Regions from separate parts of the Albibacterium indicum genome, predicted to be linked through region 2. Evidence: riboswitches for the same ligand, from Rfam matches in the RefSeq annotation. Region 2 holds a riboswitch; the other holds the start of a gene.
What was found. Region 2 has a riboswitch for cobalamin ahead of D3P12_RS12015 (TonB-dependent receptor plug domain-containing protein). Riboswitches for the same ligand answer to the same signal wherever they lie in the genome.

Region 1 (7,949 bases), 690 kb from region 2:
CTGTAAGCTTAGTTTGCCTGCTTGCGGGTCATCTGTCAACATAACTTCCTCGGCCGACTTAAAGGTCTGCGTTATCCATGCCTTTATTTCCGAATACAAGGCATCTTGCGTTCCCTGTTTGGTTACAGTACCAGCATATTCTATTTTTCCGCTCTCCTTGTTAAAAGGTATTTCTTGAGCCTGAAGGCTGCCAATGCAGACACATAAAAAAAGGGTAAATATGGATGCTTTCATACAAACAAAATTTACCCTAATATAATAATTAAATGCAGCTCGCTCCCTAACGAGAGCTTCTTAAAATAAAATTAAGCTTCACAGCTTACGCAAGTGACCATATTGGCTATGAACTCCTTCGAAACACTTTGGCTACGTTGGTAATAAAGACTCTTGACCCCCAATTTCCATGCTTCTATCATTAACATATTGACATCCTTAACCGGCAGGTTCGACGGAATATTGAGGTTGAGGCTTTGCGCCTGATCAATGTACTTTTGTCGGATAGACGCCTGTTGGATGATCTCAAGCTGACTGATCTCTTTAAATGTTTTGAAAACAGATTTTTCTTCGTCGCTCAATTCGGTAAGGTGTTGTACACTACCATGGTTCAACATGATACTGCGCCAAATATCCTCATTGTCTATGCCTTTTTCAATCAAAAGCTGGCGCAGGTATTTGTTTTTCCGCATAAAATTACCTTTCGCAAGGCCGGCTTTGTAATAGTTGCTACTGAAAGGTTCGATCCCTGGTGACGTTTGACCTAGAATTGCTGAAGAAGAAGTGGTAGGAGCAATTGCCATTAAGGTGGTATTTCTTTTTCCGTAACCTTTTAACAGATCGGGCTCACCATAGATATTTGCTAGCTCCGCACTGGCTTTTTCTGCTTTTTCGCTGATATCTTTGAAAATTTTTGTAGTCAGTTGCTTGGCCTCCATGCCCTCGAAGGGGATCATGTTTTTTTGAAGGTATGAATGCCAGCCCATCACACCTAATCCTAGCGCACGGTGTCTTTTCGCAAAGCGATTTGCTGAAGCTAAGTAGTAATTGTCTTCTGTTTTAGCAATAAACTCTTGAAGCACGGCATCCAGAAAGAAAGTCGCCAGTCGAACCGCTCCCGTATCTTTCCATTCATCATAAAGCTCTAAGTTCATCGATGATAGGCAGCAAATAAAGGACTCGTCGATACTCGACGGTAAGGCAATCTCTGAACACAGATTGCTTGAATATATTTTCAGGTTCTTATCCTTATAAACCTGGGGTTTATTTCGGTTAATATTATCGGAGAACAATAAATAGGGTAGACCCTTTTGCTGGCGGCTTTCCAGTACCTTCGCCCAAATCTTACGTTTGTCCATATCGCCATCGATCATATCCTGCATCCAGTAATCGGGTATACAGATACCGGTGAATAGATTTTGTATGGGATTTCCAATGTTCTTGATCTCCAGGAACTCACCGATATCCGGATGGTCAATATCCAGATAAGCAGCGAATGCTCCGCGCCGCACACCGCCTTGCGAGATGGTGTCCATGGCCGTATCAAATAGTTTCATGAAACTTACCGCTCCACTACTTTTGCCATTATCAGTAACCGCACTGCCACGTTCGCGAAGCTCGCCAAAATAACCCGACGTCCCCCCGCCAATTTTGGTCTGCATGATTACTTCGCCGAGTTTATGGGTGATGCCTTCAATATAATCAGGTACATACACATTGAAACAAGAGATCGGTAGACCTCTTTCTGTACCCATATTGGCCCAAATGGGTGAGCTTAGGCTCATCCATCCTTTTTCGATCATCTCGATAAAGGGTTCGCAAAGTTCAGGCTTATAGAGTCGTTTGGCAGCTGCCATTGCTATCCGCTCGATAGCCGTTTTAGTCGTTTCTCCTTTCAACAAATAGCCCCGGTTCAGGATTTGCTGACTTTCTTCATTTAACCACCAAAGTCTTTCCATCTTCGTCAATTATATATTTTTTAACAGGAATTATGCGTTTTTTAGAACAGATCGTTTGCCGTAATACTTTTATCATGTTTTGTGTAGTCCACTGGCCGCTTTGCAAAGAAATCGTCCATGCTGTTGGCAAAGACCTCCTCTTCAAACCATACCATAGGTTGGTAGTCGCTCTCCGATACATTGAAGACCCTCGGTAAACCAATTCGGCGTAAGCTATCGTCTGCACGATATTTCATGAAGTTCAGGAGATTGGTTTTATTGACCGTTTCGATTTCCCCTCGTTCAAAAATCCAGTCAAGGATTTCTGCTTCGACCTCAATTGAATTTAATACAATGTCAGAAATACGTTTTTTCGTACCCTCATCAAAATATTCGGGAAACTCTTCTTTGATTTTGTTGACAATGTAAATACCCGCATTGGCATGAATCTGTTCGTCGACCGATGTCCAGGCAATAATGTTGCTTATATTTTTCATCACGCCCTTAAAACGTGTAAAGGACAAGATAATAGCGAATTGACTGAACAGGGATACATTCTCGATGAGGATAGAAAACAGAATCAACGAAAAAAGGTATTCTTTCTCATCTTCAGATTTGGTATGTGCCAGAGCCTCCGAAAGGTAGTTGACCCGCTTTTTAATCACCGGGACATTAATCAATTCTTCAAATTCATTGTTATATCCCAATACATCCAATAATCTTGAATAGGCCTCTGAATGCCTGAATTCACATTCAGCAAAGGTACTTCCCAAACCATTGAATTCAGGCTTTGGAAGGTGATGGTAAAGGTTTCCCCAAAAAGATTTAACAGCCACCTCTATTTGGGCAATAGCCAATAAACTTTTCTTGATCACCTCTTTCTCATTATCATCTAAATGTGAATGGAAGTCTTGGATATCGGCCGTAAAATCTACTTCAGAATGTACCCAGAATGACCGATTGATAGCCTCTGTGAAACTCAGGATCTCGGGGTATTCGAAAGGCTTGTAGTTTACCCTTTTGTTAAAAATGCTCATACTACTTTGTATTTTAATTTGAAAACTCAATTCAAAAAAGTAGGATGTACAAACGGATACGGGTGCAGGGTGTTAAAATAATACCTTTAAGTATTCATTCGGACATTTACTTTTTTTGCGAAAGCAAAGTCTAGCGAAAAAGGAAGGTGATCTGGCTTATAGAAAATTTCCTACTTACAGTTGCGCGACAGCTCATGAATTTCACACGATTCCCCTTTTTTATTACCAGTGTAATACCTGATCGCTATGATTTTACATCAAGACAAATCTATTGTTTTATTCTGTGAGCCGAACAATTATTTATCAACAATGGGTTTGTTATTCACAGCCTGATCGCTATTTGCCCTAAATAGTCCACTCGTCATGCACAATACCCACTAAGTAGTAGTTGCCGTTTACTTGTTTGAAGATCAACCGGAGCGCACGCCAGTCCATTCCGTTGTATTTTTCTTCAAAGCCGGAAAAGTGACTTTCAGTATACTGCGTTCCCGGGTAAATCTCGGCTTGGTTGTTTAGGCTATTCCCTGATGATATGGTTTCATTAATACTAAAGGTCTCGGGTTCAAGAAAATCAACATCATAGACAAACCTCTCAAAATATTCCTTTGCTGTCATATTAATCTCATCCCCCGTACCGTCAAAACTGCCCCAGATTCTTTTTTCATTGCTATTGACCGCCGAGAGAAAGTCAGCTGACGACAGTTGAACATGCGTATCGGGCTCTATGAATGCATAAGGTGAGAAGCGAACGCCTTCATCAGGGTGAATATACTGGACAAGCGCCTCATAGTTCTTGTTTTTAAAATCCTTTAGGATCTCAAGACTTAGCTGAGTCAGGTCTGTTTTGTCTACGCGCATGTTCGTAGTATCAGCTGACACGTTTGCGGAGTCAGCCTGATCGCCGCCTTGTTGGTTGTTGCGATTGTTACAAGACGCAAATAATAAGAGTGCGATGATAAATACAGGGAATGCTTTCATGCTTACATTGATTGAATGGCTAAAAATAATAAAAAATAAAGGAGCATAGAAATCTGAATGTAATTACGGACGATACACTTTAAGGAAAGATTCTTAACTTGTACCAGAAGTACAGTGGTCAAACAGTGGTTGAACAGTCCTCTAACAGTGGTTAAACTGTAGTAAAAGGACTGTTTAACGTCAGTTTAACCACCGTTAAACCACGCTTTGTTATGAACGAGTGAGAAACATCATCAGATCGATTTAATAATGAATTCGGGGTAGGTTTAATAATGAATCTAGGGAGAAGAAAAATATTAAAAATGTTTTTGATTTTTAATAAAAGGTACTACCTTTGCAATCCATAATTAGTCCTATACCTGCGGAAGTGGCGTAATTGGTAGCCGCACCAGACTTAGGATCTGGCGCCTCACGGCGTGGGGGTTCGAGTCCCTTCTTCCGCACTTGATTCCTCTCGACATAATCGGGGGGAATTTTTGTTAAATAAATAATTAACGTAAAGACAAACGTAATAGCAGCTATGAATATTTCTCAAGAGAACATCGATGACTTGAATGCAGTAGTCAGTATCGAATTAAAACCGGAAGACTATAAAAGTCAAGTCGACAGTGCTATAAAAAGTCAGGCAAAGCAAGCTAAGTTACCAGGGTTCCGTCCGGGAATGGTACCTGTTTCACATATTAAAAGAACGTATGGTAAGGCGATTTTGATCGATGAGATTAATAAACTAGTAAGCAATAGCTTAAACGATTACCTTACTGAAAATAAATTAGAGATTTTGGGTCAGCCACTTCCAAAAGAAGAGGATACACAGTATACATGGGGTTTTGAAGATGATTATAATTTCAAATATGAAATTGGTTTAGCCCCAAAAGTAGAGATTCCATTCACTGAAAAAGATACGCTTACAGAGTATGTGATTAAGGCAGATGACGAGACATTGAACTCCCGTATTTCTAACTTAAGAAAAAGCTATGGTAAGCGTTCGAACCCAGAAGTGTCAGAAGAGAACGATGTACTATATGGTGAGTTGACTCAGGTGGATGCGAAGGGTGAATCTATTGAGAACGGTATCGTGAAGACAACATCCGTACGAACAGATATCATCGATGATAAGAAAATCAAAAAGAACTTAGTAGGATTGAAAAAGGATGATGTTGTTCTGATCGATTTGAAGAAAGCGTATGATGAGAGCACTGTTGCCAGACTTTTGGATATTGAGGAAGACCAAGTGGCGGACTTAGTGGGAACATTTAACCTGAAGGTTGAAAATGTGAACCGTCTAGAAGAAGCTGAGATGGATCAAGAGTTTTTCGATAAAATTTACGGTGAAGGAACGGTAAAAACTGAAGAAGAATTCAAGGCGAAAGTACAAGAAGAAATTGAAAGCATGTTCGTTCAAAACGCAGATCAAAAGCTTCAGAATGATATGTATACAATGGGAATGGATCGTGTGAAAGCAGAATTCCCGGATGAATTTTTGAAGCGTTGGTTAAAAGCAACGAATGAAAAGTTGACGGATGAAGAAATAGCAGAAGGCTATGATGATTTCGTAAAGAACCTGAAATGGACTTTGATAGAGAACAAGATCATCAACGAAAATAAATTGGAGATCCAGTACGAAGAAGTGGTAGCTGCTGCAAAAGATCGGTTGTCTGCCCAGCTAAAAATGTACGGACAGCAGGATCTTCCTGACGAGCAATTATCACAATATGCCATGCAATTGCTTCAGGATAAAGAACAAGCAAATCGTTTGTTTGAAGAGGTAAAAGCGTTGAAAGTATTCGATCATTTGAAAGGTATCGTAAAACTTGAAAAGAAAGAAATTCCGTACAACGAGTTTCTTGAATTAAAGTAAAATTTTAGAAAAAATTTAAAAAGCCATGCTGATTCCAGTATGGCTTTTTTGATATAATAGACGTTATAACTCTGACGGTCGGGCATTTTGGCAGCTTTTGGCGTTGGATACTCGATGGCTCAGTTTTTGTAATTCTAGTTTTTTTGCTTATCCTTAATCTATATATTTATTCGTCTTAAATATTAAAACAAATCATTATGAGTATCGATAAAAAAGAATTTAGAAAATATGCAATCAAACATCACCGCATAGGTAGTCAACATGTTGATGGGTTTATTTCCAGAGTGGAAAATAAGCACGTGCCATTATCAATGACTCCATATATCATTGAAGAAAGACAATTAAATGTTGCTCAGATGGACGTGTTTTCACGTTTGATGATGGATCGCATCATCTTTTTAGGGGATGCAGTGACAGATCATGTCGCCAATATCATTCAAGCTCAGCTTTTGTTTCTTCAATCAGCAGATAATCAGCGTGATATTCAGATTTATATCAACTCTCCGGGGGGTAGTGTATATGCTGGTATGGGGATTTATGACACGATGCAATACATTTCTCCTGATGTTGCAACAATCTGTACGGGGATGGCTGCTTCGATGGGGGCAGTTCTATTGGTGGCTGGAGCTGAAGGTAAACGAGCGGCATTGGAACACTCCCGCGTTATGATCCATCAGCCATCAGGTGGTGCACAAGGTGTGGCTTCTGATATGGAGATCAACCTACGAGAGATGCTAAAATTGAAAAAGGAACTTTATTCGATTATTTCAAGGCATTCGGGAAAATCATACGAGTGGGTAGAAAAATCTTCTGACCGTGATTTCTGGATGACTTCTGAAGAAGCGAAGGAGCATGGGATGGTTGATGAAGTATTAAAAGGAAAGAAAAAAGACAATGGCAAAAAGTAAGGAAAAAGAAGTAGTTTGTTCTTTTTGTGGCCGGGCCCGAAAGGATACCATGTTGCTGATTAATGGTGATGGTGTCTACATTTGTGATAAATGTATTACGCAGGCAAATGAGTTGCTCGCCGAAGCTACGGGTGCTGAAAAAAGCAGGGCTATTGAAGGTGCGTTGAAGCTTTTGAAGCCTGCAGATATAAAAAAGCATCTTGATGAGTACGTGATTGGACAAAACGAAGCAAAACGCGTATTGTCGGTTGCTGTTTATAACCACTATAAGCGACTAAGCCAGAAGGTGGATGAAGATGGGATTGAGATTGAAAAGTCTAATATCATCATGGTAGGACAGACGGGAACAGGTAAGACCTTGTTGGCAAAAACGATTGCAAAGGTGCTGAATGTACCTTTTAGTATAGTTGATGCGACGGTATTAACAGAAGCTGGCTATGTTGGTGAGGATGTTGAAAGTATTTTGACACGTTTGCTGCAGGCAGCTGATTATGATGTAGCGGCAGCAGAACGAGGGATTGTATACATTGACGAAATTGATAAAATAGCTCGTAAAAGCGGGAATCCTTCAATAACGAGGGATGTTTCTGGTGAGGGTGTTCAGCAGGCATTGTTGAAGATTCTAGAGGGAACAAGCGTGAATGTACCACCCCAGGGTGGACGTAAGCACCCGGATCAAAAGATGATTGCTGTTAATACGACGAATATCTTATTTATATGCGGTGGGGCTTTCGATGGTATCGAGAAGCGGATAGCGAAGCGTTTGCGTACCACAGCGGTTGGTTATAAAATGTCATCTAACGGAGCAGATATTGATTTAGATAACTTGCATAAATACATTACTCCCCAGGATCTAAGGGCATTTGGTTTAATACCGGAATTGATTGGCCGATTACCGGCAATTACATTTTTAAATCCGCTGGATCGGGATACGCTTCTAAGTATCTTAACGCAACCAAAGAACGCCTTAATCAAGCAGTATGTTAAGTTATTTGCTTATGAGAACGTAAAGCTTGAGTTTGATGAGGAAGTGTTTGCGTTTATAGTAGATAAAGCGATGGAGTTCAATTTGGGAGCGCGTGGATTAAGGGCAATCTGTGAAGCAATTATGTTGGACGCTATGTTTGAGGTGCCATCTCAAAAAAATAAAAATGAAGATACGCTGCGGATTACCTTGGAATATGCACGGGAGAAGTTCGATAAATCAGATGTCGATAAGCTGAGGGCTGCGTAATTT
Region 2 (7,949 bases):
TGCGTGTGGATTTGTGTTTCGTCTTCTACACCCGTTGATGCAACACGAAAGGCTTTGATAGCCCATTGAAGATAATTCTGCCAATCTGCCTTTCTTAAGGGAAGACCTTCACGGATCGCCGGTTCATCAATTTGGATAATTCTAATTCCCACATCCTCAAGATCTTTTACTTCCTCTCTTATAGCTAGTGCTATTTGGTTGCAGGTAACCGATCTTGGTTGATCGTCACGAACGAAAGACCATTGTAAAATAGTAACAGGGCCTGTCAGCATGCCTTTTACTAAGCGGCTTGTTAGGCTTTGAGCATATTGTGTCCATTTTACGGTCATGGCTTTTGACCTTGACACGTCTCCATAGATAATTGGAGGCTTGACACAACGAGATCCGTAACTTTGTACCCAACCGTTTTTTGTAAAAACAAAGCCATTTAGTTGTTCTCCAAAATATTCAACCATGTCATTTCGTTCAAACTCTCCATGAACCAGGACATCCAAGTCAATTTCTTCTTGCCATCTGATCGTCTTTTCCGTTTCAAATTTTAAAGCTTGTTCATATTCCTCTATATCGATGCTCCCCTTTTTGAAAAGTGCACGCTGTTTCCTAATCTCACTTGTTTGAGGGAAAGAACCAATCGTCGTAGTTGGAAATAGAGGGAGGTTCAATAGCTCTGTTTGCTTTTCTTTGCGAATGCTGAACGGGCTATTTCTTTTGAAATCCGCATTTTGAACCTCTTTCGTTTCTTTTTTTACGGTTTTGTCGTGGATGAGATCGGATGTTTTTCGACTTTCCATCGCAGCTTGATTATCCTCCAGTTTTCTCTTCAAACTTTCATCCTTAGAGCCTTCTGCCAGCTTACTTAACGTGACGATCTCATCGATTTTTTGTTTAGCAAAAGCTAACCATTGCTTGACTTCCGAAGTAAGTATGTGTTCATTCGTCTCAAGTTCCAAGTCGCAAGGGGAGTGTAGCAATGAACAGGATGCAGCCATGATGACACGTTGGTTGCCGATTTTGTCAACGGCATGTTGGATTTGTTTTAATGAGTCGTTGAAGTTGTTTTTCCAAATATTCCGCCCGTCAACCAATCCCAGAGAAAGACTCATTTGATCTGGCAGTATATCCAGTACCTGATCGAGTTGACCTGGATCTTTCGATAAATCGATATGCAGTGCATCGATCGGTAACGAACATGCCAAACGAGTTTGATCTTTTAGCCCTTCAAAATAGGTTGCTACCTGAACATGAATTCCCGGGAACCGGCGCTTTATTTCGCTGTAAACTTTTTTATAGGCATCTTGTTCGGCTTCACTAAGATCCAAACACAGAAAAGGTTCGTCGAACTGCACCCATTCGACCCCATTGCTTTTTAGTTCGGTCAGAATCTCAAAATAAACAGGAAGCAGGTTTTTCAACAATTCAATTCTGTGAAAGCCTTCCTCTTTTTCTTTACCTAATAGAAGATAGGAGACAGGTCCAATTAGAACCGGCTTGGTAAGTATTCCCGCCTGTTTAGCCTCGTAAAATTCATCGACTATTTTCCGAGAAAAAAAGGAAAATTGTTGATTGTTGTAAAACTCCGGTACAATATAATGGTAGTTGGTGTCAAACCATTTTGTCATTTCCAAGGCGGTGATATCCAACTCATCCCGCTGGTAACCACGCGCCATTCCGAAATATAGATCAAGTTCGGTGTTATGACCGTTTAAAATAATTTTGTTGTACTGTGAAGGTATCGCCCCGACGGTCAATGACATATCCAGCACTTGGTCATAGAACGAGAAATCGTTCGATGGAATGAGGTCGATTCCAGCGTCTTTCTGTAGACGCCAATTATGCAAGCGGATTTGTTTTCCGATCTGCAATAGCTCTTGCTGCGATGTCTTTCCCGACCAGTACTGCTCGCAGGCCTTTTTGAGTTCTCGATTGCTACCAATACGCGGATAGCCAAGATTGTTAGTTAGCATTTTTTTGCTTGTTAAAAGATAAATAAATCAGTTAAAAGCTCTTTCGCTAAACTTCGTAATGCGCCGAAAAATGAAGTGGAGGGGTAGGGAGAAGCTTGATTTTTTATTTTCCAATCAAAAGATTAATGAATAAAAGAGGCATCATACCTGACTTCTGCTTCAATTCGCGAAAGCATTGTCAATTCGATATAGGCAGGTCTCCTGACTTGTAACATCCTTATCATCCTTCCCGCCGGGTTGCCCCTGACAGTGGATTTTGCAATGGATAAAGACGATCGGTTACTTACAGTTGCGCGACAGTTCGTGATTTTCACACGATTCCCTTTTAATTTGCAGCTAAGCAAAACCTATTCGGTTTGATTGAAGAAATAAAAGAACTTATTAAGGCAAATATACAATTAATGTTGATATCTTTGCATCGCTTTTGGTGTCCTATCCAATCTATTTGGAATCGGACTTAAAAGGGAATTCGGTGTGATTCCGAAACTGTCCCGCAGCTGTAATCTCCAATACAGGCTATTCACTCCAAAAGTCACTGCCGTTACAGGTGGGAAGACTGAGTAGCCCGGAGTAAGTCAGAAGACCTGCCTAAAGTTTATAATATTCATAGCTTTCGAGGATTGAAGCTGGGATAAGGATTACTAGGGTGATTCCCATTAGTTCTTCTTGCTCCTCAATTGCTATGTGCTAGGCAAATGAAATGAGGAACTTCAAATTGGATACGGTATTATTGAGCCTGACGCTTTTATATGCGAGCCTGGTTGCTTTCCCTTCTTCGGCACAAGAACCTACCGTAGCTGGTACGGATTCTCTGAAGCATTACCATCTAAGCGAGGTTGAAATCCGCGCCTTGGAAGACCTCAACGTATTAAACTCACCCGTTCCCCTACAGACATTAAGTAAAAAGACCCTCGAAAACTTAAACAGTCTTTCGGTTGCCGACGCGGTTCGTTATTTTTCGGGGGTACAATTAAAGGATTATGGCGGGATCGGGGGACTAAAGACCATAAATATCCGGAGTCTTGGAACAAATCATACACAAGTATTTTACGACGGCATAGCTATCGGGAATGCACAAAATGGACAGGTAGATCTTGGAAAATTATCACTTAGTAACATGGAGGAAGTGACATTGCATAACGGGCAAGATCCTGATCTTTTTCAGCCCGCTAAAGCATACGCGTCCGCTAATTCGATTTCATTAGTTAGCACATCACCTCTTTTTACTAAGAATAAGCCTTTGAACGCTTCATTCCAATTGAAAGGCGGGTCATTCGGGCTCTTAAATCCCACACTAAATGTAGATTATAAAATAAATAAAAATCTCAGTGCAAGAATTAGTTCTGAATACATAAATGCGCATGGTCGCTATGATTTTAACTATACAAACGGTGTTTACGACACCACTGCAACGCGGCACAATGCTGATATAAATGCATTAAGACTTGAAGCTTCACTTTATGGTCGCCCTGATTCAAGTACTTCATGGCAGGCAAAATATTATCATTACGCTTCCGAAAGAGGCTTGCCTGGGGCAATCGTTGCTAACCGTTTCGACTATTCTCAGCGTCTGTGGGACGAAAGTAACTTCCTACAGTTTGCAGCGGATAAAAGCATTTCTGAATGGTATCGGGTCGCTATCAAAGCCAAATTGGCAGTCGACTACAACCGCTATCTTGATCCCGAGTATGTGACAACAGAGGGCTTTTTAGATAATAAATACCAACAAAAAGAAGCCTATTTTTCTATAGCAAATGTATTTCATGTTCGTGAAAACTGGCGTGCGAACTTCTCGGTAGATTATACCCATAACATGCTTAACGCAAATTTATACCGTTTCCCATATCCGCGAAGACACACGTTGTTAGCGGCCCTGGCAACGGATATTCGACTCGATCGTTTGTATGTTCAAGGAAGTTTGTTGGCTAGTTACGTCAATGATGAAGTCGAGAAATATCAATCTGCCGAAGATAAGAATGAGTTAACACCCACGATGATGTTTAGCTGGCAGCCCTTTAGGCTTTCTGATTTTCGTTTACGAGCATTCTACAAATCCATTTTCAGGATGCCTACTTTCAATGATCTTTATTACACGTTCATTGGTAATACCTTTTTGCGTCCCGAATATACCAATCAGTACAATATCGGGTTTACCTTTCATAAAGAGTTAGATCATCCTGTTTTTAAATATATAAGTATCCAGGCGGATGGATATCACAATCGAGTACGTGATAAAATTGTAGCTATTCCGAGTGCTAATCTGTTTCGGTGGACTATGATGAACCTCGGTGAGGTAGCGATCAATGGCATAGAATCCAATATGAAAGTTTTGGGTAATGTTTCCTCTAAAATCAGGTTTTCTGCTTTACTGAACTATACCTATCAAAAGGCGATAGATCGCACATCGAATGTGTTTAATTATGATCATCAAATCCCATACATACCCGTGCACAGTGGTTCATTTACTGCTATGTTCAATGCAGCGAACTATGGATTGAATTACAGCTTTATCTATACTGGGGAGCGTTACAGTCAAAAAGCTAATATTCCGGCTAACTATGTCGATCCCTGGTACACGCATGATTTATCCGTTTGGTATTCTCTTCAATACAATAAAAAAGTATTAACCGTCCGGGCAGAAGTAAACAATGTTTTGGATCAGCATTATGATGTCATCCTTAATTTTCCGATGCCTGGTCGTCATTATCGTCTTTCATTAACTATGAACATATGAAGCCATTTTTACGAAATCTTAGGGTTTATAATTTACTTTTTTTTATAGGCCTATTCTTGATCCTTCAGTCTTGCAGAAAAGACCCTCAGCCTTTACCGTCTGAAAATGAGGAAGTAGTTGTTCCTGATCCGGATGCTTCTATTATCGGTTTTTATCTTCTCAATGAAGGTAATATGAATATGAATAAAGCTTCTCTGGATTTTATGAATCTTCAAACTGGTGATTATCAGCGAAATATATACCATGAGGTAAACCCTGAAATATCGAAGGGACTAGGTGATGTAGGGAATGATCTGGCTATTTACGGGAGCAAGTTATACGTAGTGGTCAATAACTCCAATAAGGTCGAGATTTTGGATAAGTACACAGCCAAAAAACTCGGACAGATCGATATCATAAATTGTCGTTACATAACTTTTCATAAGGGCAAAGCCTATGTAAGTGCTTATTTGGGGCAGGTGGGAGATCCGAATGCACCCAATGGAATTGTGGCAGAAATCGATACCACTAGCTTGGAGATAACACGTCGTGTAGAGGTAGGTCGCCAACCTGAAGAGCTGGCCGCCATCGGAAACAAGCTCTATGTAGCAAACTCTGGCGGCTACAGTCCTCCAAATTACGAAAGTACTGTTTCGGTTATTGATATTCAAAGTTTTAAAGAAGTAAAGCGGATCGAGGTGGCGCCAAATCTTCACCGGTTGAAGGTTGATGCTTATGGGGATCTGTATGTTACGTCTCGTGGCGACTATTATGAAATGCCGTCGAAAGTCTATGTGATCGATACGAATACAGAATCTATTAAAAGAAAATTTGACATTGCTGCAAGTCAGTTGGTTATCGATGATGATATCGCGTATATCTATAGCACGGAATGGAGCTACATAACCGGGCAGAATACGATCGGCTATCACATGCTTGATGTCAAGAATGAGAAGATTCTGAATCGCTCTTTTATAACGGACGGTACGGAACGTAACATTACGTTACCCTACGGGATTGCTGTCAATCCGGAGACGAAGGACGTATATGTAACTGACGCTAAGGACTATGTCTCACCGGGGACAATCTACTGCTTTGACAACGCCGGTAAGTTGAAGTGGTCAACCATCACCGGTGATATTCCCGCACACTTTGCATTTGTTTATTAATTATACTAGAATAGAATGAAAATCAATCTTAAACCCCTTGCAAAAATTTGGATACTTTTTTTTGCCACTACATTCACGGTTGTTTCCTGTACTAAGGATGGAGACCCGATTCTTCCGCCTTCCATCGAAATGTCTCATGCAGACTCAGAACTTACGGTTGCCTTTGAAGAAGAGTTGATCTTGACGGCTACGTCGACGGCAAACACAGAGTACGAAGAAGAATGGAAAGTTAACGGTGAGCAGGTCAGCACAGAGAGTTCCTATACATTTCAATCAAATCAGAGCGGAACGTATACAGTCGAGTATCGTGCGTATAATGAAGCAGGCGAATTTACAAAAGAATATACCGTTATAGTGGATGTAAAGAAAAGACCGATAACTGATCACAGTAATATCTACGTAACGACATTATTTGAATATAAACCTGCACCCGGACAGTTTATTAACAAAGCACCAGGAAATCATGAAAGTGCAGAGGGAATACTTGGAGGTAAAGGACTCGTTAGTTTGGGTGCATGGGGCGGCTATATTGTTTTGGGTTTTGACCATACCGTAGTTAATAATGACGGGGAAGACATTATGATATATGGCAATGCAATGGCCAATTTTGCAGAGCCGGGCGTGGTTTACGTTATGCAGGATGAGAACGGAAACGGTGAGCCGGACGACATCTGGTATGAACTTGCCGGAAGTGAATTTGGAAAAGAGGGCGTTATCCGTAATTACTCGGTGACTTATACGAGACCGGAGACTGCAACCGCTGATATTCCATGGAAAGATAATAAAGGCAATGAAGGTGTTGTAAAAACCAACACATTTCACAAACAACCTTACTACCCCGAATGGATTACTGAAAATGAGTATACGCTTAAAGGCGTCCTTTTACCTTCAGGAAATATAGACATGTCTAATCCCAGTTATATCACAAGCAACCCTTTTGAGTTTGGCTATGCGGATAATACGCAAGGGGGTGATAAGATTGATATCTCCAATGCAGTAGATGCTGAAGGAAATAAAATCAAGTTGACCGGAATCGATTTTATCAAAATACAAACCGGAATACAAGCAAATATGGGTTGGTTGGGAGAACTCTCGACGGAAATTGTCGGTATAGCTGACCTAAGTTTATTATCTGAAAACTAAAATTAAATATATGAAACAATTACACTTAAAACCTGCATTTTTCTCGTTGATATTAAGCTTACTCTTTTTAGGAGCTTGTACCAAAGACACGATCGAACCTAAGCCAGAACCGGAACCTGATCCCGAAGAACCCATCGAAGAGTCCGATCCGGGAAGATATAGCAATGGTTTCTTTCTGATTCACGAAGGGTGGTTTGGACATGGTACCGGATCTGTGAGTTTTTATGATTATGAAACAGAAAGCCTGATAGACAGCGTTTTTCAAAAGGAGAATCCGGATAAAGATTTTGAACCAACGAGTTCAACAGTTCAATACGCTGCGATATTCGATGGAAATTTATACATTGTAAGCAAAGTTAACGGACCGGTCGTTGTCGCTGATGCAGAGACATTAAAGGAAGTTGGTAGAATACCTGCACGTCAGGGTTATGATTGGCGTGCATTTGTCGGTGTCGATGAAAACACAGGTTTGCTGAGCAGCACAGATGGTATCCATATCGTAAACCTACAGACCATGGGCTTGTCAGGAAAATTATATGGGATCAGCGGACAAACGGGAGACATGCTTAAAACCGACAAATATGTATTTGCTCTCTCACAGAGCAATGGGGCAGTGGCTTATTATGCTGATGACCTTTCGGTTGCCAGAAGGATACCAGGTGTCACAACAGGATTTGCGGAAACCCCCAACGGAAAGGTGTGGTATACCTCTAATGAGTATCTGATCAGTTTGGACGGTGAAACGTTGGAAGCGGATACGGTTGAGCTTCCTTACAAGTCAAATTCGACCTGGTTTGCTTGGTATCCGTCGCCGATAATCGCTTCGAGCACAGAAGATGCAGTGTATATGCAGAACGCACCTATGTTCGGCGGTGGTAAAGAGGTATATAAATACGTAGATGGCGACGAAAGCTCCTTGGCTGCTCCTTTTATTACTACTGCCGATAAGCAATCTTTTTA

Region 1: it holds a riboswitch for cobalamin, as region 2 does, so the genes downstream of both, D3P12_RS14940 (ribonucleotide-diphosphate reductase subunit beta) here and D3P12_RS12015 (TonB-dependent receptor plug domain-containing protein) in region 2, are expected to answer to the same signal.

What each region holds. Positions count from the first base shown of each region.
Region 1 is NZ_QRGB01000001.1:3,394,850-3,402,798, reverse strand. It holds gene D3P12_RS14950 (DUF4468 domain-containing protein) at 1-234, opposite strand, end outside; gene D3P12_RS14945 (ribonucleoside-diphosphate reductase subunit alpha) at 306-1,952, opposite strand; gene D3P12_RS14940 (ribonucleotide-diphosphate reductase subunit beta) at 1,994-2,968, opposite strand; cobalamin riboswitch at 3,093-3,223, opposite strand; gene D3P12_RS14935 (hypothetical protein) at 3,314-3,946, opposite strand; tRNA gene D3P12_RS14930 (tRNA-Leu) at 4,308-4,389, shown strand; gene tig (trigger factor) at 4,467-5,804, shown strand; gene clpP (ATP-dependent Clp endopeptidase proteolytic subunit ClpP) at 6,002-6,712, shown strand; gene clpX (ATP-dependent Clp protease ATP-binding subunit ClpX) at 6,699-7,946, shown strand.
Region 2 is NZ_QRGB01000001.1:2,708,555-2,716,503, reverse strand. It holds gene metE (5-methyltetrahydropteroyltriglutamate--homocysteine S-methyltransferase) at 1-1,964, opposite strand, end outside; cobalamin riboswitch at 2,139-2,330, opposite strand; cobalamin riboswitch at 2,373-2,570, shown strand; gene D3P12_RS12015 (TonB-dependent receptor plug domain-containing protein) at 2,665-4,698, shown strand; gene D3P12_RS12010 (YncE family protein) at 4,695-5,846, shown strand; gene D3P12_RS12005 (PKD-like domain-containing protein) at 5,862-6,989, shown strand; gene D3P12_RS12000 (DUF5074 domain-containing protein) at 7,000-7,949, shown strand, end outside.